DNA from 3 places in the Cytobacillus sp. FSL M8-0252 genome. Region 1 is predicted to be linked to each of the others. Evidence: riboswitches for the same ligand, from Rfam matches in the RefSeq annotation. Region 1 holds a riboswitch; each other region holds the start of a gene.
The links. Region 1 has a riboswitch for thiamine pyrophosphate ahead of thiW (energy coupling factor transporter S component ThiW). Riboswitches for the same ligand answer to the same signal wherever they lie in the genome.

Region 1 (10,634 bases):
CTTTTGCCATTATGTGAAGACCTCCGAATGTCGTAATAATTTATTCGAAATACACTAAAATGAAATATCTCGAACCAAAAGTAATTTTAGTATATTAATAGTATCTTGTCAATGGAATAAGTTCTCTTTAACTACACTTATGATATTTTTTAGGTCTAAAGGAATAGTTGAAGTAAATCTCGAGCTGACTTTTCTGGATTTTTAGATTTACTAATTGCTGAGACAACAGAAACACCTGCTAACCCTCGATTTTTAAGCATTTTTATGTTTTCTAGTTGAATACCACCAATAGCGACAGCAGGAATATCAATCGCTGCAATGATTTCCTCGAGCATACCTGGTGCTAATAAATCAGCATCTGATTTAGAAGTTGTCGGAAACACCGAACCTATTCCAACATAATTTGCTCCTTGTTCTTGAGCAAGTTTCGCTTCTTCCACATTGGATACAGAGATACCAACTACCATATCATCAGGAACAATCTTTCTAACGACGGCACATGGCAGATCATCTTGTCCAACATGCACACCTGCTGCACCTACCGCTAAAGCGATGTCTACTCTATCATTAATAATCAGTGGAATATCCAATGGTTTTAATATAGATTGTAATATTTTCGCCTTTTCATAAAAGAGTTGACCATCCGCTGTCTTCTCTCTTAATTGAACGATGGTCACACCACCTTTTACACCACTTCGAACAATATCATATAATTCATTGTTTGCTATTTTATCATCTGTGACTAAATATAAACGGTAATCCATTAGTTTTGCCTCACTCCATCTAGCCATATGGCTGCATTCATTGTACTAATCGTATCCATTAGCTTCACTCGAAATGAACCTAACCCTTCACCGGCATGTAAGCTCTTAGCTGCGATTTCCCCTGCTAGACTCATAGTAGCCATACCAATAACAGCCCCGTCAAACCAATTTTCTGAAACAGCAGCAGCAGTTGCTACTAATGAAGCTGTCATGCAGCCAGTTCCTGTTACCTTCGTCAAAAGATAATCTCCATTATCAATCACAACTAATTGCTTCCCATCTGTAATGACATCTTCTTTTCCACTAATAACAATGAGACAGTTTAGGACTTCAGCTGCCTCCTTTGCAAGTGCTTCAGGTGCTATTTCAATTGCCCCTGCATCAACACCACGCGTTTTTGTATTCTTACCAATAAGAGCAGAAACTTCAGAAGCATTGCCGCGAATAATGGACACTTTTATTGTGCTAATTAGCTCTTTTGCCTTATTTGTGCGATAAGTGGTTGCACCAACACCAACTGGATCAAATATTACTGGGACCCCTTTTTTATTGGCAGTTTGTCCCGCTTTAATCATTGCCGCAAACATCGCATCATTAATAGTACCAAAATTAATTACGAGCCCATCTGCCATCATAGCCATTTCTTCTACTTCTAAGAGTTGGGTGGCCATAACAGGTGAACCGCCCATTGCTAGGGTCACATTTGCACAATCATTAATAGTTACTGTATTTGTTAAATGATGAATGAGTGGGGTTTGTTCTTGTAACTGCTGAAAGACTCTCTCAACTGCTTCACTTGAAATCGCCATTATCTTTCCTCCATCTTTGCTTTGTTGTATAACTCATAAAAATGATTTGTAGGACCATGCCCATGACCGAGTGCTAGGCTATGCTCAATCGCTATGGAAATATAATTTTTCGCAGACTGTATGGCCTCAATAAGTTCTTCCCCTTTTGCTAACCCGGCAGCAATGGCAGATGATAGAGTACAACCTGTACCATGGGTGTTTTTTGTCTCTACTCTTCGACCATTAAACCAGTTGAAACTTTGTCCATCCCATAATAAGTCATTCGGTTCTCCTTCTAAATGTCCACCTTTTAATAAGACGGCTTTTGGCCCTAATTCATATAATTTTTTACAAGCTTGCTCCATATCATCAACCGTGCGAATTGTCATACCCGAAAGTACTTCAGCTTCAGGAATGTTTGGCGTAATTACAGTCGCAAGTGGTAACATTTTCGCTTTTAATGCTTCAATAGCTTGTTCCTTTAAAAGATGATGTCCACCTTTTGAAACCATAACAGGATCTAACACAATCACTTTTGGACTATAATGATTTAAACGGTCTGCGACGATTTTTACAGTCTCACTAGATGACAACATCCCGATTTTGACAGCATCAACTTGGATATCATCAAACACAGCTTCTATTTGGTCTTTTATAATATTGATTTCTATATCCTGTACCGAACGTACCTCTACTGTATTTTGAGCGGTAATCGCCGTAATGACGGACATGCCAAACACACCATTGGCGGAAAAAGTTTTAAGATCTGCTTGAATCCCAGCTCCTCCTCCTGAATCAGAACCTGCGATCGTTAATGCTGTTTTCATTGATGTAACCTCCAATAGCTTTATTCTTAATTAATACTCTTAATAAACCATATCCTAAAATTGCTCCAGTAAACGAGCTCACCATAAATGCTGGTAGGAATCCGAAAAGGGTTGCTTCTTGTCCTAAAAGTAATGTACTAATCGGATAAGTCGCTACTGCCCCTATCATTCCTGTTCCAACGACTTCACCTAGTGCTGAGAAGCCAATTTTTTTCGTTTTTTGATAAAGGAACCCTGCAAGTAATGCGCCAATCATACTCCCGGGATAGGCAAAAACACTTCCAGTCCCCATCATATTTCTCAATGTAGATGAAAGAAACGCTTGACTAACGGCATACCATGGTCCAAGAAGTACAGCAGATAATACATTCGCCAAGTGCTGAATCGGAAAAATTTTCGCTATTCCAATCGGAATAAAAATGAGACTACTCGACACAGTAGTGATGGCTGCAATCGTTGCCGTCATCGTCATTTTTTGGATTTTATTCAAAGACCTTTCCTCCTTTCGATAAAAATAAAAAAGCCGCTATTTTGAATAAGCGGCTTTGGTCATCATGATATGTATGACTCACTCGCTTCCCTACGCTAGTATTAACTAGATCAGGTTCAAAGGGTTCATCTCAGCCAAGTATTTGGCACCCCTAGCATTTATTCATATATAAAAAAATCCTCTACTTCCAAAAGGAAGCGAGGACGACTACATCGACACACTTCCCTCCACTGGTACAAACCAGATCAGGTTCAAAGGGTTTTGAACGGCATTCAATCTCAGCCTCTATGTGAAGGCACCCCCAGTGAAAACTTATAATATATGATGTCAATATAACATGAAATGATAGAAATGAAAATAAAAAACATTGGATAGAAACGATGTTGCGACATAAAACGTTATGATATGATATTTTATATAACATTCGGGAGGACAGTCTATGGAAGATAAGAGTATTGTACTTATTGGGTTTATGGGGGTCGGAAAGACATCCATAGGAACGGAATTAGCTAAGAAATTACATTGGGGTTTAATCGACACGGATGAACGCATTGAACAACAGTTTGGTATGTCAACTTCAAAAATTTTCCTTGATCATGGTGAAGAAGTTTTTCGAAAAGCTGAAAGCGAATTGATTGAACAACTATCTGCCGAAGAAAAACAGATTCTTTCATTAGGCGGCGGCGCCTTTTTAAACAGTAAGAACCGCGAAATTTGTTTACAAAACAGTACCGTTGTCCTTATCGAGCTCTCATGGGAAAATTGGCTCGATCGATACCCATTGATTAAAGATACAAGACCGAAATTGAATGGTCTTTCTACTGACGAAATGTATCATCTCTACAAAGAAAGACAAGCTCATTATCAACCATATCATCTAAAAATCAATGTTGACGGGAAAACAGCTGAAGAAGCTGCTGAATTGATTGTTAGTGGGATAGGATAAAGCTTGTGATGATTATGGTTATAGTTCATTAGAATGTTTCTTTTACTATCTAAGTAATTCGCATTATCCTAAACGAATTTATGAAAGCCGGGCACTCCCTTCCTCGGCTTTCATTTGTGTTTGGTTCTAAATAAATTGCTGAATAACTCCCTTTTTGTGAGGCGGTTATCTCTGGTTTTCTTTCTGAGTGACTTGCTAAACCCTTTTGCGAGGCGTTCATCTCTGGTTTTCTTTCTGAGTGACTTGCTAAACTTTTTTGCAGGGCACTCATCTCTGAATCTCCTTTTGAGGGACTTGCTAATCCCTTTTGCGGGGCGCTCATCTCTGATTCCCCTTCCGAGTGACTAGCTAAACCCTTTTGCGGGGCGCTCATCTCTAGTTTTCTTTCTGAGTGACTTGCTAATCCCTTTTGCGAGGCGCTCATTTCTGGTTTTCTTTCTGAGTGACTTGCTAATCCCTTTTGCGGGGCGCTCATCTCTAATTCCCCTTCCGAGTGACTTGCTAAACCCTTTTGCGAGGCGCTCATCTCTAGTTTCTCTCCGAGGGACTTGCTAATCCCTTTTGCGAGGCGCTCATCTCTGGTTTTCTTTCTGAGGGACTTGCTAACCCCTTTTGCAGGGCGCTCATCTCTGATTCCCCTTCCGAGGGACTTACTAATCCCTTTTGCGAGGCGCTCATCTCTGGTTTTCTTTCTGAGGGACACGCTAATCCCTTTTGCGGGGCGCTCATCTCTGATTCCCCTTCCGAGGGACTTGCTAAACCCTTTTGCGGGGCGCTCATCTCTGATTCCCCTTCCGAGTGACTTGCTAAACCCTTTTGCGGGGCGCTCATCTCTGATTCCCCTTCCGAGTGACTTGCTAACCCCTTTTGCGGGGCGCTCATCTCTGATTCCCCTTCCGAGGGACTTGCTAACCCCTTTTGCGAGGCGCTCATCTCTAATTCTCCTACTGAGTGACTTACTATCCCCTTTTTTGTGATGTCATATAGATTTTTTTGTGCACAAAGTCCTTTGTTCAACATATAACTGCTTACTAATAGATTGAACCCATCAGAATACATTTCAATCTATAAGATACTGTCACTTCTCTTCATTACTAAATAATTCAACTGTTTCTTCGGTTTTAAAACCCATTAATGATAATAAAAATAATTTCCACCACCATTAAGTGTATATTTCTCTTGTAAGAATCGTTGTATTGCGGAACTACTTATTGCTCCTCCACACCAATCATAAATCGCCGTCTTTGTTACTTTTTCTGATGGAAAAAGAATAATAAAGTCATTGATTGCTTCATTTAATGCATCACAAGATGAAATGTTCCTCCTACATTTTGAGCAATGAAATTTGCGCAAACTCGCTCGCTTCATCTGCCCACCGCACTCTCGACAAACCACACCTTTTACCAAATCCTCCGTACAATATTCGATTTTTCTAGCGTAATTCTTTTCTTCTTTATGATGACTCAAAAAAGCATGAACAATTTTTGTATAAAATGGAGAGTGTTGAATGTCTATTTGATTTAGTTCTCTTAATAATCGTGGAATTTGCGGTGGAAGAATAACATTTTGTTTCTTTGTACGATCATATAACATAAACTCGGGATGAACAAAAACAAGTAGATAATCAAATGCAATGTTTAATTCGTGCTTAGTAAGGAATTGGTGTAGGAGGGTTTCATTTCTTTCGATTTGTAGGAGGGGATTTTTAATTTCCTTATTTGTTGGTGAATACCATTTAGTTTCCTGAATCATAAAATCACCACTATAATTTTTCACTTCGAAAGCAATGAGTTTGTGGGGAGTTACACAGAGTGCATCAATTTGAAAGGATGTATGATTTATTTCTAGCAATATATCATAGAGGATGGGGAATTTTGGTGAAAGTTGTTGCAAATCATCTCGCCATTTACTTTCTCCTTCATATCCTTTTTCTAACATTTTGAGATATTGTTCATTCTCAGGGGACAATTTTGATCTAAGATGGAGCACGCGTAATAATCGGAGTTGGTAAGAGGGATTGAGCGGTTTTAGGTCTGGCAAATTACTTCATCCTTTCTTTTTACTCTATTATAACGAATTTTCCGCATGAAAAAAATACCAATTTATTTAACTTCTTTACGGAAAGGACAACCTTGCTTGTTAAAAAGCGTAAAATCCTTTTGTGATTGTAGGGCTGAAGTAGCAAAATCAAACGATAATAATATATACAGTCAGTCCATTTTCTAAATCCATCACTTCGGTTTTATTCTTTTCAGTTTTTGTCCATTTTACAGAACCACATTTCTAGTCTAACCCTTTAAAAAACCACTTACCATCAATGGCAAGTGGTTTTTTTCTTCTATTAAATTGCTGTCGTAACAGCTTTTTCTTCGTCTACTTTCACAATCCAACCAAATTTATCTTCTACTTTTCCTTTTTGGATTCCTGTTAGCGTTTCGTAAAGTTTGCCGGCGATTTCACCTGTTTGTCCGCCACCAATGGTAAGTTTTTCGTTATTCCAGAATAGTTCTCCGACTGGTGAAATGACCGCTGCAGTACCCGTTCCGAATGCTTCTTCTAGCGTGCCATTTTTTTGCGCTTCATAGATCTCATCGATTGAGATACGACGCTCAGATAAAGGAATACCCCAGTCTTTAATGAGTTCAATAACAGAGTTTCTTGTAACGCCTTCTAAAATGCTTCCGTTCAATTCAGGTGTAACGACTTCACCGTTAATTTTAAAGAAAATATTCATGCTTCCTACTTCTTCAACATATTTATTTTCCTTGCCATCTAACCAAAGTACTTGTGAATATCCTTCCTGTTCTGCTACTTCTTGTGCTTTTAGGCTAGCAGCATAGTTTCCTCCTGTTTTGGCATTACCCGTTCCACCTTTGACTGCACGAACATATTCGCTTTGGACAGCGATTTTCACTGGGTTAATTCCTTCTTTATAATAGGCACCGACTGGTGACATGATAATAATAAATTTGTATTGATGTGATGGAGCAACGCCTAAATAAGGTTCTGTAGAAATAATAAATGGACGAATATATAGCGATGTTCCTTCTACATTTGGAACCCAATCACGATCAACTGCAATTAATTGTCTTAATGCTTGAACAGCAAGTTCTTCGTCAATTGGCGGAATACAGAGTCTGTTGTTCGATTTGTTCAGTCTCTCCATATTTTTATATGGTCTGAACATGAGCACTTCCTGATCTTCAGATAAATATGCCTTTAATCCTTCGAAAACACTTTGGCCATAATGAAATACCATTGCAGACGGGTCAATTTGTAATGGCTCATAAGGGACAATACGTCCATCATGCCACCCCTTGTCTGCATGATAGTCCATTACAAACATATGATCTGTAAAATTCCTACCGAAAATCAACTGATCAAATGCCGGTTTTTCTTTTTTGGTTGCACGTCTTTGGATTTCAAACTGATAATCATTCATTTCTACTCTACTCCCTGTCTAAGATCAATTTAAAGTGCCGTTAAACATCTTTACTCTTTTTCTTGTGGTATTATGCACCATTGTAAACGAAATACTTTGATGATTAAACTACTCCTTCGCAATTTATACGATATTAAGAATTTATTACTTTAATACATAAAATCAATATAACATTTCCTTAATAAAGTACATTGATTGTTTAAAATATTATGAACCCTATTTTTGGTATTGTCAACACAGTTTCTGAAACTTTTCTATTATTCTTACAAATTTATAATTTCCCTATAAATACAGGATTTTACTAGCTTTTTATTGAAATGATTTGCATGAAATATTATGCAAAAAAAAGGTTTGGTTTTTTAGATAATTAGTCAAGAAATACAAAAAATACTCGTGACTTCCTGCTCGTCACGAGTATTCATTAATGAAACCAGCCTTTGTTTTTTGACTCTGTGATGGCTTCGATTCTGTTTGTTACTTCTAACTTCTCCAATATAGCTGATATATAATTACGAACTGTACCAACTTTAATCGTTAATATAGAGGCAATTTCTTTAGTGCTTTTTCCCTCTGCCATTAATTCAAGTACCGCTTTCTCACGTTCTGTTAAGGGATTTTCTTCTCGGTAGACATCATCCATCAGTTCCGGGGCAAAAATTCTTTTGCCTGCCATGACATTACGAATCGAATCAGCTAACTCTTCACTCGGGCTATCTTTTAATAAATAGCCCCGTACCCCTGCTTTTATCGCTCGTTGAAAATATCCAGATCTTGCAAAAGTGGTTAAAATAATGACCTTTATGCCCCTGTTTTTAATTGCTTCAGCTGCTTCTAACCCTGTTTTTAAAGGCATTTCAATGTCCATAATACAAATATCGGGACTTAGTTCTTGCACTAATGTAACGGCCTCTTCTCCATTGGAGGCTTGACCAACGACTTGCATATCATCCTCAAGGTTCAGTAACGAACCGAGTGCGCCTAACATCATTCTTTGGTCTTCTGCAATGACAATTCGAATCATGCCAAATCTCCTCCTTCAACTTGTTTAACGACAAGTGGAACAATAATTGAAATTGTCGTACCCTCGTCACAACTGATGTCCAAATGGCCATTTACAAATTCTAATCTTTCTTTCATGCCATTAATCCCATTACCATAGCTTTTTTTCTCACTATTCGTAATGCCTATTCCATTATCCTTTACTGTAACGACTAATTCTTTATTTCGTTCTTCTATTGCTACCGAACATTTTGTCGCTCGACTATGTTTGACTACATTTGTAACCGCTTCTTTTAAGCACATACTAATAATATTTTCTATAAAAATGGAAGTGTAAGCTTCTTTTAATGGTTCATTGATTTCCATATCCATTTGCGCTGCTTGTAAAATTTCCTTTATACGAACGACTTCTTCCTGCAATCGTATTCCTCTCATTTGCGATACCATTTTCCGTACTTCATTCAATGCTGTACGGGCTGTTTGCTGAACATCTTTTAATTCAACTTTTGCTTGTTCTGGATCTTTTTGAATTAACTTTCTCGCCAGGTCACTCTTTAATCCTATTAGTGAGAGTTTTTGACCAAGTGTATCATGTAAGTCACGCGCAATTCTTTGACGTTCTTCTTGTTTAACAAGGTCGGCAATTCTTTGGTTCGCATATTCTAATTGTTTCTCTAGCCTCTCTTGTTTTCTTTTATTATAGATATTAAAAGGCAACAATATCATACTCACTAAAATAATAATCACAAATGGAATTTGACTTAAAAACATGTCACTTTTAACAACGATATTGTAATTAATGGCTACAGTCGTTGAAACAATGTGAATGATATAAACAATAAAAAACGCCACTCTATTTCTTATATATCCATTATAATAAGCGATGAAAAAAGCAAAATACACATACTGATAAATAATTAACATTGTCATTGAAACTGCAATCAATAAAAGAGACCATATATAAACTGGCCATTTATTAGATATGAAGGCAAAACGAAAAGTGATAAAAAAGACGACCGTTAATATGATACCAACAATAATCTCCCAAGTCGTTGAAGATTGAAAGATAAAATAAAAAGGGAGAATCGTCAGGATAATCCATATGTATGGTGTCATCCCAGAGCTTTTTAATTTATATAAAAGTGGATATGACATTATAAACCTCCGCTTCAATGTAGAAATAGAAAACTCCTTTGTTTCTTTCATACAAAGGAGTTTCTTAACAGTATTATAGCAGATTATTATTAAGATACCGGTACTTTTCGGTATTGTTTTACTGCACGGTAGCCGACAAATATTTTCTTCTCTTCATCCCAAAGCTTAAAGCGAAGAGATTCTAGGCTTGTTGCTAGTGAAATGGTCGGTACATTTTGTAATTGCTCACTGTTAGTATGTGCTTTCTCTAATTCGTAATTTGGGACTCTTGGAGCTAGATGGTGTACATGATGGTAACCAATATTTCCTGTCATCCATTGCAGTGGTTTTGGCAATTTGTAAAATGAACTGCCTTCAATTGCTGCACTCACATATTCCCACTCTTTATCTGGCTCAAAATAAGAATCTTCAAATGTATGCTGGACATAGAATAACCAAATACCAGCTGCACCAGAAATCAGGAAAATCGGGGTTTGCACAAGTAGGAATGCTTCCCAGCCGATGAGATAACACATGAAAGCATATAAAGCAACAATTCCTACATTGGTTAAATACGTATTTAATCTCTCCGGTAAACGAGCACCCTTTCGATTAAAACGATTTTTAAATAAAAATGTGTAAATCGGACCTAATCCAAACATAATGATTGGATTACGGTAAAGTCGATAACCAACCTTCGTTAAAAAAGAGGCATCCATATATTCTTTAACAGTCAATAACCATATATCTCCTGTCCCACGCTTGTCCAAGTTACTGCTTGTTGCATGATGAACGGAATGATCATGTGCCCAAGCGCTATATGGAAAAATCGTAATAATCCCAGCAATCGTTCCCACAATTTTATTCGCTTTGCGGCTTTTAAAGAATGAATTGTGACAGCAATCATGAAAGATGATAAATATACGTATTAAAAAGCCCGCCGCTAAAACAGATAAAGCTAATGTCAATAAATAATGAATGGAAAGTGAAAAATAAGCAAGTGTCCATAAACCAAAAAATGGTACAAGCGTATTGATTAATTGATATATACTTTTGTTACGATTCGCCTTTTCAAATGGCAGCATTTGTTTTCTCAATGTTTTCAAACGTTCTTTTGTCATATTGTAAGTTCCTTTCCTTCAATATAATTTAATAATAAAGACGTCTGAAAATACTGTGAAGACATAGGTGTCATCACGCAACCATGATAAATGTCATGTATCCATTAAGACCAACTACTAATA
Region 2 (10,634 bases), 2.1 Mb from region 1:
ATTATTCATTTATTTACTCGTTGCTATAGCTGGTGCTAGTACAATCGGTGCCCAAAACCTTGTACAAGCCTATGTCTCTCAATATTATCCTCCTAATATTCGATCCACAGCATTAGGAATGGCTTCAGGAATAGGGAGATTTGGAGGCATGCTCGGGCCACTTCTCGGCGGATTCTTATTAACGGCCGCTCTCCCTATTCATATGAACTTTATCGCATTTGCAATTCCAGGGTTGATTGCTGCCATTGCCTTAGCTCTCGTCCCAATTAAACGGGCCTATAAGCCTGAAGCTACTGTGGTAAAAGAGAATGAAACGATAAAAGTTGCTAATTAACGAGGATGTAAAGAAAAGAGCCATATATTTTGGCTCTTTTCTTTTGCCTACTTATCTTTGGAAAAAGTTTTCTAATTCCCTTATCACTTCATCAACTTCTTCTATAACGAACGCATGGCCTGCATCTAATTCTCTAAAAATGACATTAACGCCAGCTCTCTTTAAATCCTCTAGTAATGTAGTCGTCATTTCCCTTGTAGTTAAGACATCCTTATTTCCCCACAAAAGAAAAGTCTCTGCTTGAATATTGTTTATTTCTCCTGTTCCCTCAGCTGCATCATTATCAATATCAGTTATATTAAACACATTAGCTGCATGTGCAACATCCATCATATTCCTTTGTTGTATTGCTGCTTCTATATATCCTTCAAACCGTTCTCCTAATGCCTGCCTGCCTTTAACAAACATCAACTGTTCTATCGCTTCGGTAAAAAAAGCAAACTCTTTCATCTTCTGTGCTTCTACTAACCTATTTAACATTGGATCTTTTTCTATTGCTTCTCTTGTTTGATAGCGCTTATTGTTTTCATCATAGGCTGGATATCCACCGGCTGGCATGGAGGCGAGCAAAACCATTTTTTCAACAAGGTTTGGATACATTGCTGCAAATTGCAACGCAATACCACCTCCATTTGACCAACCAATGATTGTTATTTTATTTAAAGAAAAATGATCACAAAATAATTTCAAATCATAAGCGAATGTCTTAAAATCCTCTATTGGCTGATTGTAAGTAGATCGGCCATAACCTCTTAAATCCGGGGCATAGACCGTATACTTTGAAGGTATTTTCTCCAAAAATACGTCCCAATGATTCGCTGAGGCATAATTGCCATGAACGAGAAGTAGAACCTTCTCTCCCCCATCCTTTTTCAGATAATCATACACTTCACCGTTACTTAACCTGCATTCCATTTAAACACCTCTACTTTCTCCTTCAAACCTCTCATACTATTCGATTAAAGCTATCTTTATTCCTTTTTATGTTAAAATATTACATAAACATTCTAATAAAAGGAGAGATTGTATGAACGTTGAACTCACACGTTTTAAGGTTAAAAAAGGAAAAACAAAAGCTGTAGACGAATGGCTACAATTCCTTAATCATCATATGAAAGAAGTACTCCTCACACTTGAAGGAGAAAAAATGTATATTGAAACGATTTTTCGCGAAGTACAAAACGAAGATGAATATCTTTACTGGTATTCTGTACAAGGTAGGGATGGGATTGAAGTGACTGAATCCACACACTGGGTAGATAAAAAACATCTCCAATATTGGCAAGATTGTATAGATGAAACCTACAAACCAGTTAATTTAACTACCGAAGTCGTTATGATCCCAGAGAAAATCAGAGCAAATATGACTTAGCTTAAATAGGCTAAGCACTTTTCACCTTCCGTCCATATAAGAAGAACGAAATGAGTCCTAATACGGTATATAATATAACAGCATTCACCATACTACCTACCTCAAACCAATACGAAACTGGAATTATTATCGCAGCGGATGAACAGATAAAGCCTATGATCATCTGCTTTATTAAGCGCGCGCAAATAATACCTTGGATAATAAAAGCTAGCGGAAAAAGGACATAAATCCCTAATAATAAGATTTTGCTAAACGGAAAAAATGAACATATCCACGTAAATATAAAAATACATATAGAGGGAAATAAAACTCGAAAAAACATCTTCATGTCAGTGTTCATCCCCTTCTTTTTATAGACAATATTATAGCCTTCCACCAAAACCACAATAAAACAAGATAACCGAAAACACTATACAACGCCCATAGTGCACCATCAAAAAGCTCATGAAGGAAAAACTCCCCTTCATTCATTTCTTCACCGCGACCAATAGCATTGAATATAGAAATAAAAGGGATTGTTAGAACAAAAAAGATGACAAATAATGCTGTTTTTCTAATTTGTTTCCTCCATAACATTCTTAACGCCATCATAAATGAAATAAACAAAAAGAGATAATACAATAGCCAAAACCATAACGGTAAACTCACCATAAACATTCCCTCACCCCTCTTGAGTGTAATATTACACCAAAAGAAATTTATTGTAAATAATTTCTTTTTATGTCCTAAATTCACCACTTTTAATTAGGCGCATACACTAAACGATATAACACCTGCCCCAAAATCATGCATAATAAAGTGAGGAAAAGTCATGAGATTCAGCTTTTTATCCCCGGTTTATAATAGTGAACAATGGGTTCGCTCGATGCTTGATAGCATTCCTAAAGAATATGCCGATGAAATCATTGTTTGTGATGACGGATCAACCGATCAAACATTATTGATGTTAAAAGAATATCAACAACAGTACCCTCAACTAAAAATCTTAGAAAATGGGGAAAATCGTGGCGCTAGCTATTCGTATAATCGTTGTATCGAAGCCGCAACTGGAGATTATATTGCCATTATTGATAGCGATGATATTTATTTACCAACCATTCGTGAAGTACTCGCTAAAATAGATGGTGAGTACGACATTTATTATTACAGCATGGTGACAAAGGATGGCCAGCTCTTTCAAGCAACGGAAGAAAATTATCGTGAATGGTGTGGGCAATTTAGGATCATTAAGAGAAGCTGTGTGGGAGAAGCGAGATTTTCTGAAAGACCGGATATGGCGGGGGACTGTGATTTTCATCAAGCGCTCTTAGACCAAAACCCTTCAGTGCACATAACAGGAATTATCGCTTACTGGTATAACTATCCACGAATAAATTCCGAATATTATTTATACTATTTTGGATTAAAGTAAGCCCATTGTGGGAAATGACAGAAAGGTGCGTTCCATACTTATGTTTAAAAATAAAACGCTATTAATTACAGGTGGAACCGGCTCGTTTGGGCATGTGGTGTTAGAACGTTTTTTGCATAGTGAAATAAAAGAAATACGCATCTTTTCTCGTGATGAAAAAAAACAAGATGACATGCAAAAACAGTATGCAGATGGAAGAATCTCTTATATCCTCGGCGATGTTCGGGATATGAGTACTTTATTACCAGCTGTGGACGGGGTTGATTACATTTTTCATGCAGCAGCCTTAAAACAAGTACCCTCATGTGAGTCACATCCGCTAGAGGCGGTGAAAACGAATATTCTTGGCACCGATCATGTATTAAGTGCAGGAATACAAGCAGGGGTAAAGAAAATTGTCTGCCTATCAACGGACAAAGCAGCCTATCCAATTAATGCAATGGGAATGTCTAAAGCTTTAATGGAAAAGACATTTATCGCTAAATCGAGACAAGCTAACGCTCGTGGTACCATTATATGTGGCACAAGATACGGAAATGTCATGGCATCAAGGGGGTCCATCATTCCGCTACTCATAGAACAAGTAAAGGAAGGAAAGCCGCTAACTGTTACGCATCCTTTAATGACCCGTTTTATGATGAGTTTAGATGAGGCTGTCGAACTCGTATTGTACGCTTTTGAGAATGCTTGTAATGGGGATATTATGGTACAAAAATCGCCTGCTGCCTATATTACAGATTTAGCACAAGCGATTAAAGAACTTTTTCACGTTAGCCTTCCTTTAGAATTAATTGGCACACGGCCGGGAGAAAAGCTCTATGAAGTTTTACTAACAAAAGAAGAAGCAGCGAAAGCTATTGATCTTGAAGGCTTCTATCGCATTCCTCGAGATACCAGAATAGAAACTGATACAAACTCTGTAGAAGAATATCACTCCAATAATACTTATCGTCTCTCTGTAGCTGAACTAAAAGAAAAACTACAATCATTATCCTATGTTCAAAAAGAGCTAAAAAAATGGAAAAGGTTAAATTAATATATTTGACCGCTCCCTATTTTTCGTGAGTTGAGCACCTTCATTGACCAAGTTAATAATCGCCAACTCACTTACTATTCTTATATATACTGAATTTATAGGGATATCCTACCAACCCTCTAAAGGAAGGTTGTTGTTTGATGTAGTTTCTGATAAATTAGGATTCAACATGACTAGCATATTGAGGAGTTACATACATGGAAATACAAAAAAGTAGTACGATGATACAATCCTTGCAAATAGGCATTTCTATCATCGAATTAATCTATCAAAAAGATACCCCAATGAAATTCTCAACCATTCAAGAAGAAACCGGTATTACGAAAAGTAATTTATATAAATATTTAAATACACTTACGCAATTGAACATGCTCTATCGTGAAAAAGGGACAAACCTGTATTATCTTGGAAGCAAATTGATTCAATATGGTACAGCCGCCTTTGGTAGTCGTGATATTGCCGATGCAATCACTCCGTATATGCAGGAACTTTCTTCGCTTACTTCCTGCACCGTTTCGTTTTCATTATGGACAAACAACGGACCTATTACGACAAAGATTTGTCATTCGAATGAACCACTTCATATTGGTACACAACTAGGCGGAAGCTTACCACCAACATCTGCCGCAGGGAAGATTTTCTTAAGTTTCTTAAACCCAGTACTGACAAAAGATTGGCTAGGAGACGGGGAAGCGATCGATAACGCAGAATGGCAAATGATTCAACAATCGAAAATCTCCTTCGCTACCGAACCTTTAATTCCATCGATTTCTTCGGCTTCCGTCCCTTTGCTAGACTACCAGAATCAATTACTCGGTGCAGTGACAGTTGTTGGATTTAACGATAAGATGCCTAAGGAAGCATCGGATCCGATGAGCAAGCAACTGCTGAAGTTTCACCTACAAGCATCTTCTATGTTTGGCTATCGATATAAACAAGGAAAAATTGAACAATACTGATTGAACGTTCAATCGACCGTTTTAACATCTAGTAGAATAAAATACTAGTGAGAAAATTAAGTTGTTATTTTAAAAATATCCTTTTCTGCGAATAAATTGGAGTTTAGCTTCGACTTAGTCTCACATTTGCTGATATAAGCTCTTTACTGATTTATCAACCTACAAAATAAGTCCATTTTATTGAAAAAGGCCGCCATAAACAAAGATGACGACCTTTTTTATCTTAGTTCATCGTCAATCCATGATCAACGACTAGATTTTGTCCCGTAATCGCTCTAGCGCCTGGAGAGGCTAAGAAAACAACGGCTTCTGCTACGTCTTCTGGTTTTGTCACACGGCGGATAGCAGAGTTATCAGCCACAATCGCAAATACCTCAGGGGTAGTAACAGCACTTGCATCCGTTGTTTCTAATAATCCACCGGAAACCATATTCACATTAATATCATACTGTCCGAGCTCTTTGGCCATATTGCGTGTAAAGCCAATTAATGCCGCTTTGGCTGTTGTATATTCATGGTAGGCAACGACTGGGTTCTGGTAAAGATTCGTGCCAATACCAATCACACGGGCTTGCTGTGAATCCTTTAGAGCCGGAAGAGCAGATTGAACAACATTTAAGCTTGCTTTTATCGCGCCTTCAAACTGGGTTTGATAGCTAGCCCAAGATAATTCCTCTACTTTCGCCTGTGCCACAGGATCAAATTTAAATTGAACTAATGCATTATTTACAACGATATCCAAGCGACCAAAATGAGCAATTGTGTCTGCTACCATTGCTTTTACTGCTTGATGATCTCTTACATCAGCTTGGATAGCCAATGCACGATCTTGTCCGATTTTTTCAACTACTGCATCTGCTTTTTCTTTATTATTAAAATAATTAACGACTACTTTGTAGCCCTCCTTACCAAACTTTTCAGCAATTGCAGCTCCTAATCCACGACTTGCTCCTGTTACTAACACGACTTCTTCTCTCACGCTATTCCCTCTTTTCAATAGATGTAATTAAAAATGTTCAGGGAAACAAAACAAAAGGCTCCCCGAAAATGGAGAGCCTACCATACATATGCATATAGTTGGAAGATGCTCCCTACGATCGTCTTAACGAACAGGTTCTAAGGGTCAGGTTTTAACCTTCTCAACTCATTTTCTGAGTCCCCCTGCAACAATTTTTAATTATTTTTAGTTTAGCATACAAATAGTTTCCTAGCTATGAATCGAAGTTCATTTCGAAACTGACCATTTGCTTTATGTTTCTCACCATTGTTTTAAACGGGGATTCTTATCTAGAATCGATTCATATTGTTTCTCATTACCGTAGAGGCTATTCGGGTCAAGCAGCTTATATCTCTCATATTTTTCTAATCGATCTTTTTCTTTTGCCCAGCCTAAATGCTTGACTCGTATTGTGGATAAACTGTGGGTAAGTTGGAAGATGTTTTCTGGAAATCTCCCACAATGCTGTGGTGTTTCTTTCCAGACAGGCTGAAAGGTTGATCTAACTCTTGCTAGAAATGGACGGTATAAGAAATGTGCTTGCCAGTATTCATCTTCACGATAATGGTCTTCATCCCACATATCATACAGTCTAAAACAGTACAGGTCGATAGTATCCTGTTTAACAAAGTCATCAATATAATCAATAAAACTCTCCTCAAACCATTCATCTGCGTCAAGATTTAATACCCAACCTAAAAAACCATTCGTTGCTTCTAACCACTGTTGTTTTCTTAGTTCCACTTCATTGGCAAACTGGGAGCTTGCATTCTTGACCAATTTAATTGGCATACCTTTTAGTTCTTGCAAGAAAATCGATATAGTCTGATCAGTACTAGCATCATCTATAATCACAGCTTCATCGATAAATGGCTTTACTTTCTTTAACATCGTTTGTAAATAACGACCTTCTTCATTCTTCACAATCATCGATAAGCGAATTTGATGGCTTTCTGCTTTTTCTGGATAAATAGGTAGTTCGCTATAAGCATACTGACATTTTTCTTTAAATGCGGGTATGCCTGTAAGGTCAGAAGAACGATAAATATGATAAGCTGGCAGATGTGTATGTGTGTCTACATGTAGATCCAGTCCTAATGCCACAGCTCTCACACAAAAATGTCGATCTTCTCCCCAAAAACTGAGATTTTTAATTTTACTAAAATGAATACCTGCTAACAAAGCCTTCCTGCTAATTAGCGTGCACGCACCTAATCCTCCTACTTCATAAACACCTGGAGTTTGTAACTGTTGAATAAAGGCCTCGGTTTGAACGGCCTTTTCTTCGTCTGTTATGGCACCTTCATCCTCAATCTTAAGACATCATCCTTTGTAGCGATATTCAAATCATGCAATAAACTAGTCATTCGTTGATGGGCTTTGTCGTCTATCTGCGTTTGCTTCTCTTGGCCTTTCGCCCTTACCTCCTGCATAAAATCCTTCGCTTCCTGTTTTGTTAACTCTCCTCTTTTCACTAACTCATCCATCATTTCTTGTGCACGCTCTTTCCCTGCTGCTGCTAAACCTAACCCTAACATCATCCCTTGTTTTATTGGGTTTTTCATCTCATTTCCTCCTTTAATAAATGGCAGATTTTCACTAACATTATTTTACCCATTTTCAAGTAGATTAAGCATGAAAAAACATATATCACAAGTTGTTCTAACAGATGGGAAATTCAGAGATAGTTAGAAAATTAATCAAAGAAAATGCAATGCCTCACTTCATTTTTACGCTCATGTCCAACCCTAGAAAGTAGATGAAGAATGGGCAAGTCGGATTAAAGCGGAAGTGTTCACGGAATTTGCGGATGAATGGCGATGTCCGATTTACATACAATTCTATTCGTGATTTTCAAATGAATTGTGTGCATATAATGAGATTTTACGCTTGTCTCATGTCAAGCAGCTTCCCCTTCTTCCATTTACAAATTCACAACCGATTTCTACTCCATTACGAACAAAACAAAAACCCCGTACAATCATATGTACGAGGAATGTTTATGATGCTTGATTGTCTTTTTTTATCATCAGGCAAAAGAAGATAATAAGCGTGAAAGCCGTTAATGCCAAGAAAGGAATGGTGATAAACCCGAACCAATTGATATATTGGCCACTACATGGTACACCGCTTGAACATGGGGTGACCTCAGCGAGTCCAGGCACTTTTTGTACAAGATAATGATAGAGAGAAATACACCAGCCAATAAACGCCATTGGTAGCGCAAATCTTCGCACAGAAATATCTTGATAGAACGTACCGATCCCCAAGATTAAAACGAGTGGATACATGAATATTCTTTGATACCAACAGAGCTCACAAGGAATAAACTGCTTAATTTCACTAAAGTATAGACTACCTAATGTTGCTATGAGTGCAACCACCCAAGAAAAATACAACATGATTTGATTTTTCTTCATTCTTATCCCTCTAACTCTTCTTCAATCAAACGTTTGATTGAATCATAATTAAATGGATCTGTCACCATTTTATCGTTAATCATAATCGTCGGTGTGAGCTGGACTTCATATTCACCTACGAGTGAAGTGTCATGATTAACCGCCTCTATTGTTGCGCTTTTTTTCATTTCTGCCAATAGATCTTCTAGTGGAATTGACGTCGTTTCTGCAACGACTTCCTCTAGCACTTCCGTTGTTAACCAGACAGAATCATGTTGCCCACTCTCTGGCTGCTTATCAAACAAACCTTTATGGAATGCCCAGTATGCATCAGGTTCCAATAGATGAACAGCTTCGGCTGCAACTGAACCTAATTTAGACTCATCGCCATGGAAGAGCACATTGATATAAGAGAAATTCACTTGATTCGTGTCTACATAATCTTCCACTAATTGCGGATAAATAGTCTCACCCCATTGTTTACACGCTGGACATTTAAAGTCGCCAAATTCTACGATTTGTACAGGTGATTCCGCCTTGCCTAAAACAGGCTGTCCTTCAATAGGGGGTGCATTTTCAAAAGATGTATACTCATCCTTTTCATTTCCTTGATTGTTTATGAACACCATGATAACAACTGCGATAACGACAATAATCGTAATAAAAAATAATAACTTCATCGGTTGGAATTGATTTTTATTTGTGCCCATACTGCTCTCCTTTATGTAGATGTATCACTTTTAAGAATAATATATCCTTATGCAGAAAGTAAGGAATTTCCGTGAAGTCAATATGAAGTTCGATTGACTTGCTTACTCCAAGCATCAAAAGGGAGCTGTGATTGATTTAGTGTCAATTGTACAAACGGAAGACCTCTATCTTTCGGGTCTATGCCAATCTCTTGGTAAATAAAATCATCATCAAAAAGCGCTTTTGCTGCATCTTTCCGATCGGCTGCGTAATACACATTTTCCAAACGCGCCCAGTAAATCGCACCTAAACACATGGGACAAGGCTCACAGCTTGTATAAAGAATACAGCCTGTTAATGTGAAAGATTGTAACTTCGTACATGCTTCCCTAATAGCCATTACTTCCGCATGCGCCGTTGGGTCATGAAGAGCTGTTACCCTATTCACACCTTTGGCAATCACCTTCCCGTCCTTTACAATGACTGCTCCGAAAGGTCCTCCTGCATTTCCTACGTTTTCTACTGCTAGATGTACTGCCTCTGTTAAAAATTGTTCATGATTACTCATCTCGTCCCTCCCATTTATTTAGGCTTTTTGTTTAATACCATGAGATTCTAACAGGATTTGCAACTGTTCATAAGCCTCTGTTGAAGTAACTAGTAAACTAACCTGACTCGAACGACCTGAATGAAGCTTCATCTCAAAACCATCATTTACTTTTTTATCAAAACCAAAATGACGGTTATTAATATCAATAGACTGAACTTCATAAGAATCAATTTTATGCCAAGGGATATACTTTAGCCCTTTAACAATCCCTTTTTGAAGAAAAACTAATTGGTTAAACAGAAACTCCATTTGAAAAAGAGGTACAAGTAACAGCAGATAATTCGAAACATCTAACTGATCGGAAAAAACAATAAACATGATCGCGATAAACACCATACATGTGATAAAAATATAAGTAAAGATACTGCCCTTCTGACTAGCTACCTTTGGCTCTGCTATCGGCCTTTGCGGCTCAATACGAATGTCCTCTAATACTTCATCTGGCAATGGGAATACCTTATTTTTCTTAATCTTAAAGAAAACATTAAATAAGCGATAATAATAAAAAAGTAATAACATAAGCAGTAAAATAGCAAATAACCATTTCATTCTATTCACCCCCTCTATTGTTTACGATTATTCGCTTCAAACGTTTCGTGAAAACTAAAAATTAAGATAATTAAGTAAAGGCAGTTAATAGAATCGCCAGTCCGTTAAAAACGCTATGGATAATCATCGCAGGATAGATGGAGCCTGTTTTCTCATAAGTCCAAGCGAAGATAAGTCCACTGAAAAAATTAACTGGTAATGTGTTATAAGTCGGTAAATGTACCACCGTAAAAATCGTAGAACTAATGAGCATACTCAGTCCAATATTACATTTAGT
Region 3 (10,634 bases), 2.2 Mb from region 1:
TTATATGAGAAAAAACAAGTTGCCTCAGGACTCATACGAATCGGAGCTAGTTTTACAATTGGTGAATACATTTTGCCGAGCGTGATCGCACAATTACAAGCAACTCATGAGCAGTTATCCTTCCATGTGACGATTGGTAATTCAGATCAGATGATTAATAGTGTGAGGCGGTTAGAAGTAGATATCGGTTTAGTGGAAGGGCAAACCTATGCAAGAGAGGTGGTCCAAACACCCTTCGCAGAAGATCGTTTAGTGATTGTCTGTTCACCTGCCTATGAAGGAAATTTTCATTCGATAGAAGATTTGCATGATCAAGAATGGATTATCCGTGAAGAAGGTTCGGGGACAAGGCAATCATTTGACCATCTAATCGAATCTCATCAAATTAGAGTCAAATCCACCTTCATCATCAGCTCTACCCAAGGAATAAAAAGTAGCGTAAAAAGTGGACTAGGACTCGCCTTACTATCCGAGGCAACCATACAAGAGGAATTAACATACGGTCTATTGAAGATTGTACCGATAGATGGCCTTTATGCAAAACGAGCCTTTTCTTATATCCTGACCAAAGGGACAAACCTTAATCGCAATACGCAATTATTGGTCAATACGTTGAAATATGGTACTGAAGCTTAGTATTTAAACAAACGTTTGATTAAATGGGATGAATGGAACAAGTGACAGGTTCTATTCGTTCCTTTTCTACTCGACCAAACCACCTCTTTTTAAGCATTGTCCATTTTAAGGTGATAGTTATTTCAATATATAAGTAAACTTCTGAATTCCACCTAACATTGTAATGATAGTATGAGCTATCAACAAAAAAATAGTTTGTTATCCGTATAAATTCCCTCATTTCCAATACTAAATGTATATTACTCTCCCTTCATTGTCATATTTAAATATAATATTGCTGGCATCCGCTAGTATATGTGTAAGAAAAGAGCAAGAATAATGAAAAGATCTTTAGGTTTTCTTGTTATTATTTGTGAGGGAGGGTCAAGCTTTGAAAAAAGTGAATCTAATTATGGATACCATTGATTATATCGAAGCTCATCTATCAGAGAAAATGAACCTAGCACTTGTTGCACATGCCTTGCATTATTCGAAGTATTATCTGCATAGGGTATTTTCACAAACAGTAGGTATGACTATTCATGATTATGTACAGCGAAGAAAGTTAACTGAGGCAGCAAAGATGCTTGTATTCTCCGATAAGTCTATTCTAGAAATCGCATTGGTTGCTGGTTACGAGAGTCAGCAATCATTTACCACTATATTTAAAGCAATGTATAAGAAATCACCCCTTCAATACCGTGAGGAAAAAGACTATTATCCATTACAGTTACGATTCCAATTTAATCATGAATGGACTCAGACGAGTAACAATAAAGAATTAGAGAACTTACGAATAATTAAAGAAGCTACCAAGGATGATGTACCATCTTGGATGGCTTTTGTAAGCCTCGTAATTGATGGCTTTCCTCACTTGCAAGAAGCAGAGCATAGAAAGGTACTTCAAACATACATTGCTGACAGACGTGCCTTCATCATGATAGAAAATGGATTAATCATTGGAAATATGTTGATTTCCCACATAAATGGGGGAATTGATTTCCTGGGGGTTCATCCTTTATATGATAAACCAGAGATTATACATCTTTTTATAAAGATGACCGATTTGGCAAATTACAAAAAAGTCCACATCACGTCTTTTAGAAAAGGAGATAAAGCTGACCTAGGCTACCGAAATGCATTAATTCAACTAGGTTTTAGAGAAGCAGAACTTCTGACTGAATTTGGTTATCCTACTCAGGAAATGGTTTTATACCAACAAGGAGAGATACATGATTAAGCCAGTTACACTATATTTATGAAAACTTAAGTATAAGAAAGGAGTGCTATAATGACATCTGATATATTCCAGGAAGAAAGTATACGATTAAAAGAAATGATTAGTCATTTGGAAGAAGAAAAAGATTACATCAATCATAAAATTAAAAAAGACGATGCAGATTATCATGATTTAAAGCATTATTTATCCGAGTTTACTGCTGATCCGATGGAGATGTACCAAAATTATCGGTCTATGACTAATATTGATAAAACAATTGACTTTTACTATAGTCAATTAAATAAAGTAAAAAAGCTTTTAGAATCACCTTATTTTGGTCGTATCGATTTTAAATTTGAGGATGGCGATGAGGTAGAAGAATTTTATATTGGAAAGTTCAACCTAGCTGATCGAGATAACGATATATTAATTTACGATTGGCGAGCACCGATATCGAGTATGTATTATGAATACGAACTTGGGCAAGCTGCTTATGAAGCACAGGTTGGTATGATACATGGGGAAATCAGCCGAAAAAGACAGTATAAAATTAAGGATCAGCAATTGCAGTATGCATTAGAGAGCTCTATGACTATCCAAGATGATGTCCTTCAAAGAGAATTGAGTACAACGTCTGATGATCGAATGAAAACAATTATATCAACCATACAGAAAGAACAAAATAAGATTGTACGAAATGAATCTGCTCATACTCTCGTCATTCAAGGAGTTGCTGGTTCAGGAAAATCAGCCATTGCTCTGCATCGCATTGCCTACTTGCTTTACAAGCACAAAGAAAAGCTATCGTCTGATCAGATCACAATCATATCACCGAATAAAATATTTGCTGATTTTATAGCAAATGTTTTGCCTGAACTGGGTGAAGACCCAGTTCGTGAACAGACATTTGATGATATTGCCACAGCTCTTCTTCCAAAGAATATAAAAGCTGAATCTTTATACGAACAAACCAAAAGAATCATAGAGGAACCTCATTCTAACTATACGCTTCGAGTAAAACTAAAATCCTCATTAGCTTTTTTTAAGCAATTGAGCAATTATATAAAGAATATTGATTCAAACATCTTCCAACCGGATGAAAATATGCATTTTGGTGATACGATCATAACAAAAGAATACCTTTTATCAAGATTCCATAGTTATAATAACCTCCCAGTAAAACAACGGTTGGATGAGTTATCTAATGATGTCTTGGACATTTTAAAGAAGAGTAAAGCAGCAGAAATTAAAAACATCCCTTCCAAAATAGACTTAAAAAAAAGACTTAGCAGCTATTTAAAATTTAGTGATGCCCAATCTATTTATATACATTTCTTTAATGTGATAAATAATGCTGATGCACTAAATTGGAATAAAGAAAGACTAGAATATCAAGATGTCTTTCCATATATATATTGTATCTACTATTTTGAGGGCATCGAGTCGTTTAACTTAGTTAAGCATTTAGTTATTGATGAAATGCAAGATTACAGTCCCGTTCATTACGCTGTAATCAATAAAATATTTAGGTGCAAGAAAACAATCTTAGGTGATTTTGGTCAAATGTTGAATCCTTTTAGTTTAAATTCCGATCAATCCTTCAGTAACATATTTGATAGAATGGAATTTGTAGAACTGAAAAAAAGTTATCGATCCTCTTATGAAATTATCGCTTTTGCGAAGCAGTTTATGCCGGATTACTCCATCGAAGCAATTGATCGCCATGGAGAAAAACCAGAAATTATATCGTATACAAACCAGCATTTTTTGATTGATCAATTACAAAGATTAATCATCCAGTTCCAAAATAACTCGTTTAATCGTTTAGGTATCATCTGTAAAAGTGAAGCACAAGTAAATCAAATTTATGATGAACTAAAACAGTTTTTTACACTTAATAAACTAAGTGATACCAGTGAAACATTTGAGCAAGGGATAACCGTAACAACAATCCAATTAGCTAAAGGATTGGAATTTGATGAGGTGCTCATTCCTTTTGCAAATGCTGATGTATATAAATCTAAATTTGACAAAGGCTTATTATATATCGCAGCAACTAGAGCGATGCATAAGTTGACTATACTGCACAAAAAAAGCGAATTAACTCCTTTAATTAAAAACGAGTAAAAATCGACCCCATTCTATAAAAGATTGGGGTCTTCTCTTTTTATCAATCAATTGTCACAATTCTACCCCTTTAGCAACATAACTAGAAGAATTCCCTTTATTTAAAGAAATAAAGTAACTATCAACCAACCAGAGCAGACTAATATAAAAACTAACTATGTGTAAAGAAACTATCTAGAGGAAATAACTTAGTTATTACCGTTTTGTTTTACTTGATATTACTCTATATGCTTTATAGAATATTAATCAGATTAATGAAGGAGGATTTTTGTTTGAATAACTTATGTTTAAGTCTGGTTCATAGCTTTTCTCAAAAATAATTCATCGAGGAGAGTGTAATTAATGAACTTTTATATAATGAAAGATATACTGAACGAACAGTTCGATTTAAAAATTACTCACATGACACAACTTACCGATCATAATATATCTGCAACCTATTATTTAAATACATCTAAAGGAAGTTACGTTCTAAAACGTATTCCTTCCTATATTCAAGATACCGAAATAGAAGGCAAATTGGTTAAGTACCTTTACGAAAACGAAATTCCTGTAGCACAAGTTATTAAATCTAATCAAGGAACTTATTCATTCTCCATAAACGGGGAAAAATACCACTTACAAGAATATATAGATGGGGAAATTTATGACTTAAATAATGGAACTGACTGGTTTAAGGATGTATCCGCTCAAAATTTAGGAAAAATTCAACATGTATTATCTCAAACCCCCAAATTAAAAACAGGAATGATTAATAAAGAATTATTTACTAACGGTCAAATTATTAAGGCAAAAAAATCCTACCTCAAGACTTTTAAAAAAGCACAACAGTCAAACGATACGACAACTATGAAAGATATTATTAACCGATTAGAGTATCTAGATACAATTAATAACTATACGTTTGATTATTCTAAGTTTACATGTACTAATTCACATGGAGATTATTATACTTCTCAAATCATATGTAAGGAAACAAAATTATATACAATTGATTGGACAGACGCCTGTCATTTACCTGCATGTTGGGAAGTAATGATGTCTTTCGCTTATGCGGACCCTGTTGCTAAGAGTGGAAAAATTGAATCTAATGCTCTTAAACGTTATATAGATAACTATTCAAAGTGGTTTACCTTGACTAAGTACGATTTGTTCCATATGCCGTATCTGTATTTCTTTCAGCTAGCTGTCAGTAATTTTTACGAACCATATGGAAAGTTACCAAAAGAATATTTAAAAATTGCTAGGCTGACAACAAAGCAGTTAGCATGGCTAAATAAGAATGTTGATTCTTTAGCCATGAAGTTAGTTTAAAAAACGTAATCTTTTGTCTTGTCCCTGTCACGTAGACAACATAAAAAGCTGAACATTGAACGTGTGTCGATATTCAATCGGCACACGTTTATTTAGTTTCATATGACTAAATTTAGAATCATCATTACCTAGAGCTTATTCTCCTTCTGTTTAACACTTATTCAGTTTTGAGGTGTCGAAAGATCGATTCTATAATTAGCATAAAAAAACAAGTTGCCCCAGGGTTCATACGAATCGGAGCTAGCTTTACGATTGGTAAAGCTATTTTGCCAAGTGTTATCGCACAATTACGAGCCACTCATGAGCAATTATCTTATCATGTTACAATTGGGAATAGCGAATAAGTAATTGATAGTGGCAGGCACCATAGCAGTAGATATTGGCTTGTGGAAAGGCAAACCAATGCGAAAGAGTTTGTCCAGAACCCCTTTGCAGAAGATTGCTTATTGACCTTCTGTTCACCCACATATGGAAAGGCATTTTCATTCGATAGAGGATTTATATGACCAAGAGTAGGGCACGAAAAAGGCACTTGATTGAATTACATCAAATTAGCGTCAAATCGACGTTCATCAGCTCTACACAAGGAATAAAGAGGAGTGTAAAAAGTAGCTTAGAAGCTCCTTATTTTCCGAGGTAACTATTAAAGAGGAGTTGACATACGGCCTATAGAAGCTGGAAGGCTTTAAGAAGAACATTCCTTCTCTTATGTGTTAATCAAAGGAACGAACTTGATTACAGTATCCAGTTATTAGTTGATACGTTAAAAAACCGCACTGAGTCTTACGAAAAGAGCAACGATTATTATCAAACCACTTTTTTTGCGATTTAAATAAATGTTTGATTGAATTGTGGGCAAGGAGGCCGGCACAAGCGACCTCCATTTAACTGTATTTCTCTATTTAAAAAGCTGGATAATTGCTCTGGGAACGGCAAAAACATAGTCTGCTATTGTCATCGTATTTTCAACCTTGTCGAACTTCTCTTCGAATCGATTAAGGTATTTTGTTAAATGATTTGTTACGATTTCTCCTTGAATCGGTTCTACACCATTTTTAAAACGAATGCGAACTGATTTTCCTTTATGAAGATCTTCTGAATCCATGATTTGAAAATGGATATGCGCTTCAGAAGAGTTACCCGAGTTCCCACATTTGCCAAGTAATTGTTTTTGAAGAACTTCCTCTCCTTCTTGGACAATGATACTGTCTTTTTTAAAATGAGCAATCATACTATATTCCTTATGCGCATGCTCTATCACAATATAGTTGCCTGGGGGGTGTTCTTCATCCATCTGCCCTGGAATATTATCATCGAGACCATCAACCACTTTTATTACTTTGCCATTTTGAGGGGCGATAACTTCCTCTGCAAATGCGTAATAACTCTCATTTTTTTCAGGTCTACCATTATATGTAGAGCCATCCTTCACCTTTAATAGATCATACGCGTACCTTTGATGTTCATATACGTAATGGTAATTAATAAATTCATTTGTGCCACCCCAGAAAACAAACCAATCATCCATCACTGGCATAATGTATTCATTCTTTGTATAAATCTTATCTGTTTCTGGAAAGACAAAGTAGGGTTTCAAATAGAAACTGACAATTGTATATTTATCATCGAATCCAACCACAACTGCTTTTGCTTTTGAGTTATCTACCCATACGAACTGACCAATGCCTAAGACATCCGTCCGTGACGTAAGATGATAACTACGCACACCTTCATTAAAAGCTGCGCTCATCTCAATAAATGCCGATAATGAAACCATTCCTTGAAACACTTTTGAAGTTGCTTCATAAATTGTTTTAAAATCTTCTCTTAACCAATGATCTATAAACCTATCAGGATCTATTGACCCTACCATACCCTCTACCCCCGTAAGTTTTATTAAGATGAAAAAATTAAACGATTCTCAAGAAATATTTTGCAATTAATAGTAAAGAAACCGCCAATAGTTACTTTAATTTCACTTGAATCTTCTAACTTACCTTTCAAATCCCCTCTTAATGCTAGACCTAAATTTTCATCCTGTAATTCACCATTTACATACAACTTTTCTCCGTTAATCCAATAATTTTCGATTAATATATGATTTCCATGATGGTTTACTTCAAAAACCTTCTTCATATCAATCACTCCTTGATTATTCTACGACTATCTAGGGAATAAGTTTCACAAATAATCTGTTTTTTTACTACCAAAAAAAGATTCTTAAATTCTGATGAAAGTCATAGTATATTCTAACCGAGGATAAATTTAATACTTCCACAAGGGGAGCCTAATATGGCTGAGAGTGAGCGAGTTCGTTCTGACCCTAAGAACCTGTTAGATAATGCTAGCGTAGGGATCGTGGTTTTGGATATGAGCAATACTAGGCATCCATCACCGCCTATGTATTGCTTTTTTTCATGACAAAAAAGTAATACAGGTTTACTCGTTCGCTTCTCTTTTCGGAGAAGGAGGAAAAACATGAAACAAAATAAAACACTTTTTATGGTGGAAATTGCTATATTTGCAGCTTTGGCATTATTACTTGATTTCTTATCAGGCTTACTGATGGGGAGATTTTGGCCACAAGGTGGGTCCATCTCACTTGCTATGGTACCGGTTTTCTTAATGGCCTTTCGTTGGGGTGTTAAAGGCGGCGTCTTAACGGGCTTACTATTAGGAGGACTTCAAATCTTAACAGGAGCTGTTCCTTTTCATTTCGCCTCTTGGATCATTGACTATTTCGTAGCCTTTGCTGTTGTCGGACTCGCAGGCATCTATATGAATAAAGTTGTGCAAAATTATCAAGACGGCCAATTTGCCAAAGCAAACATGTATGTTATTAGTGGCGTTTTCTTAGGAAGTTTCTTACGCTTCTTATGCCATTATTTATCAGGCATTATCCTATTTGGTGCCTATGCTCCGGCAGATCAACCTGTCGCACTTTACTCACTCGTATATAACGGAACATATATGCTACCTACCTTTATCGTATGTGCCTTAGTCGTTGTCATGCTTTACACAACAGCCAATAAGGTCCTTCTGAAAAAAGCATATTAATCATCTAAAGGCTCTGGGGGAACGCAGGGCCTTTTTTTCAAGTCAACGTTTTGGGGGATTTTCGCACGATGAATGAACTGTGGAATCAGGGTGACATGTACATCGGCGTGATATCCATAAGGTAACCATGCAAAATGAAAGCGCCAAAAGCAGCTAGACAAACCAACATCTTCTCTTCTATTTTCTCCTTGAGACCGGCAGTTTTCTTTTTGGATTTCTGAGAGGGGGAGTAGACACATCTTTATCCTTACTTTTTTTAGCAGCACTTTTCTTCCGTCAATGTCAATCTAACGATGAACAATCTTGATTATTTATGAACTTGCAACAACTATTATCTACGGTAGTTTAAACCAACATCATCTGTTTTCTTTCTTGTGATTTTTGTACGTAAACACGATCGTGCGCAGTTCTCAACCTTCCCCTTCTCTCTTTTGCGCGTAAACACAATTTGCGCGCAGTTCCCTGACTTCCTCTTCTCTCTTTTGCGCGTATACACGATTTACGCGCAGTTCCCTGACTTCCCCTGCTCTCTTTTGCGCATAAACACGATTTGCGCGCAGTTCTCTGACTTCCTCTTCTCTCTTTTGCGCGTATACACGATTTGCGCGCAGTTCTCTGACTTCCTCTTTTCTCTTTTGCGCATAAACACGATTTGCGCGCAGTTCCCTGACTTCCCCTGCTCTCTTTTGCGCGTATACACGATTTGCGCGCAGTTCTCTGACTTCCTCTTTTCTCTTTTGCGCGTATACACGATTTGCGCGCAGTTCCCTGACTTCCCCCTTCTCTCTTTTGCGCGTAAACACAATTTGCGCGCAGTTCCCTGACTTCCTCTTCTCTCTTTTGCGCATAAACACGATTTGCGCGCAGTTCCCTGACTTCCCCTGCTCTCTTTTGCGCGTAAACACAATTTGCGCGCAGTTCCCTGACTTCCTCTTCTCTCTTTTGCGCGTATACACGATTTGCGCGCAGTTCTCTGACTTCCTCTTTTCTCTTTTGCGCGTATACACGATTTACGCGCAGTTCTCTGACTTCCTCTTCTCTCTTTTGCGCGTAAACATCATTTGCGTTCAGTCTTAACTATAAACGCTCATTTAAGAATTACCGTATTGATTGGATGAAGCTGACACATATTTAAAAGATACCACCGCCCAAGTTTATGTGGAGATTGTATAGCACACACGCCTAGATACTGCTGGCTCTTTCCTCTGTAGTCATGCCACCAGAGGGTCCATGTTATTGAAAATAAGGATATAATTGAACATTGTAATTATCATTTACATATTTATCCACTCGCATAACTTCTATGCAATAACAAGAAATAATCTCTATCTCCATTCAAAAAATTTTATTTTTCGTGAACGAAAGGAGAACACTAATCGTCATAATAGTAAATCCAAAGAAAAGGGGGGCAAGGTTTGGAAGAGAAAAAATGGATTAAAGCAGCGAAAAAAGGCGATAACCAGGCGTTAGCTCACTTATTTAAGGAGAGTTATCCCCTTCTCGTTCATTATTTAATGAAGCTCACCCTTAATCGAGAAGAAGCTGAGGATTTGGCACAAGAGACAATGACAAAAGCGATTGAAAAACTAAATCAATTTCAGGTGAAATCGAAATTCTCCACTTGGCTCATATCCATTGGCACAAAATTATATATCGATCAAAAAAGGCGCCAGAAGCGAGCTGATGCCTTTAAAGCACAACATATGCGGAAATTAAAATGGCAGGCACAGTCACGAAATGAAGATTGGGATTTCTTATTAGCTTCTCTCGGTGAATTAGAAGATGAATTAAGAGTGCCGATTATTTTAAAACATTATTATGGCTATGCGTATGATGAGATTGGCAAAATGCTTGGAATTGCTGAAGGAACAGTAAAATCTAGAGTTCACCGCGGAATTAAAACCATTCGAAAGGAGATGGGTGAAGATGAGAAAGGCCCAGGAACAATGGAAAATCCTATCAAACAAGGATGAAGAAGATTTTTCAAAAGAAATGAAACGTTCTTTTGCACAGTTTGAGGAAAATAACCCCATCTCTACTCCTAGTGAAGATTGGTTTGAAAAAATGGTCATCGCAGAAAAGGATGAAGCTAGCAAAAAATGGCGAAGAGAATTACTCTTATTCAGCGGAATAGCAACACTTATTCTTGTTTTATTTTTTACAACATTAACCCAAATACCAGTTGTCTTTATCACATTACAAGGTCTTACAGTCCTTCTTGTCATCTGTTATACCTTTCTGCAAATCCAAAAACATAGAGAGAAGGTGCGACATGACGAATATTGATTTCTTTTTACTATTC

Region 2: it holds a riboswitch for thiamine pyrophosphate, as region 1 does, so the genes downstream of both, MKX83_RS02140 (3-oxoacyl-ACP reductase) here and thiW (energy coupling factor transporter S component ThiW) in region 1, are expected to answer to the same signal.
Region 3: it holds a riboswitch for thiamine pyrophosphate, as region 1 does, so the genes downstream of both, thiT (energy-coupled thiamine transporter ThiT) here and thiW (energy coupling factor transporter S component ThiW) in region 1, are expected to answer to the same signal.

Annotation. Positions count from the first base shown of each region.
Region 1 is NZ_JBBOWZ010000001.1:2,504,963-2,515,596, forward strand. It holds gene MKX83_RS12710 (FMN-dependent NADH-azoreductase) at 1-10, opposite strand, end outside; gene thiE (thiamine phosphate synthase) at 156-764, opposite strand; gene thiM (hydroxyethylthiazole kinase) at 764-1,573, opposite strand; gene thiD (bifunctional hydroxymethylpyrimidine kinase/phosphomethylpyrimidine kinase) at 1,573-2,379, opposite strand; gene thiW (energy coupling factor transporter S component ThiW) at 2,348-2,869, opposite strand; TPP riboswitch at 2,940-3,032, opposite strand; TPP riboswitch at 3,075-3,182, opposite strand; gene MKX83_RS12735 (shikimate kinase) at 3,309-3,815, shown strand; gene MKX83_RS12740 (hypothetical protein) at 3,865-4,341, opposite strand; gene MKX83_RS12745 (hypothetical protein) at 4,344-4,748, opposite strand; gene MKX83_RS12750 (nuclease-related domain-containing protein) at 4,947-5,855, opposite strand; gene MKX83_RS12755 (branched-chain amino acid aminotransferase) at 6,157-7,257, opposite strand; gene MKX83_RS12760 (response regulator transcription factor) at 7,679-8,278, opposite strand; gene MKX83_RS12765 (sensor histidine kinase) at 8,275-9,411, opposite strand; gene MKX83_RS12770 (fatty acid desaturase) at 9,501-10,511, opposite strand.
Region 2 is NZ_JBBOWZ010000001.1:404,292-414,925, reverse strand. It holds gene MKX83_RS02175 (MFS transporter) at 1-334, shown strand, start outside; gene phaZ (intracellular short-chain-length polyhydroxyalkanoate depolymerase) at 386-1,249, opposite strand; gene MKX83_RS02165 (DUF6176 family protein) at 1,362-1,706, shown strand; gene MKX83_RS02160 (hypothetical protein) at 2,043-2,363, opposite strand; gene MKX83_RS02155 (glycosyltransferase family 2 protein) at 2,518-3,117, shown strand; gene MKX83_RS02150 (polysaccharide biosynthesis protein) at 3,158-4,153, shown strand; gene MKX83_RS02145 (IclR family transcriptional regulator) at 4,351-5,112, shown strand; gene MKX83_RS02140 (3-oxoacyl-ACP reductase) at 5,336-6,091, opposite strand; TPP riboswitch at 6,184-6,285, opposite strand; gene MKX83_RS02135 (glycosyltransferase) at 6,371-7,291, opposite strand; gene MKX83_RS02130 (phasin family protein) at 7,402-7,674, opposite strand; gene MKX83_RS02125 (disulfide oxidoreductase) at 8,110-8,529, opposite strand; gene MKX83_RS02120 (DsbA family protein) at 8,532-9,218, opposite strand; gene MKX83_RS02115 (nucleoside deaminase) at 9,296-9,766, opposite strand; gene MKX83_RS02110 (hypothetical protein) at 9,785-10,357, opposite strand; gene MKX83_RS02105 (CPBP family intramembrane glutamic endopeptidase) at 10,428-10,634, opposite strand, start outside.
Region 3 is NZ_JBBOWZ010000001.1:336,520-347,153, reverse strand. It holds gene MKX83_RS01810 (LysR family transcriptional regulator) at 1-636, shown strand, start outside; gene MKX83_RS01805 (AraC family transcriptional regulator) at 1,016-1,855, shown strand; gene MKX83_RS01800 (HelD family protein) at 1,907-3,961, shown strand; gene MKX83_RS01795 (phosphotransferase) at 4,304-5,275, shown strand; gene MKX83_RS01790 (M23 family metallopeptidase) at 6,174-7,148, opposite strand; gene MKX83_RS01785 (hypothetical protein) at 7,172-7,411, opposite strand; TPP riboswitch at 7,545-7,649, shown strand; gene thiT (energy-coupled thiamine transporter ThiT) at 7,754-8,332, shown strand; gene MKX83_RS01775 (hypothetical protein) at 8,743-9,339, opposite strand; gene sigY (RNA polymerase sigma factor SigY) at 9,748-10,305, shown strand; gene MKX83_RS01765 (YxlC family protein) at 10,259-10,618, shown strand; gene MKX83_RS01760 (hypothetical protein) at 10,605-10,634, shown strand, end outside.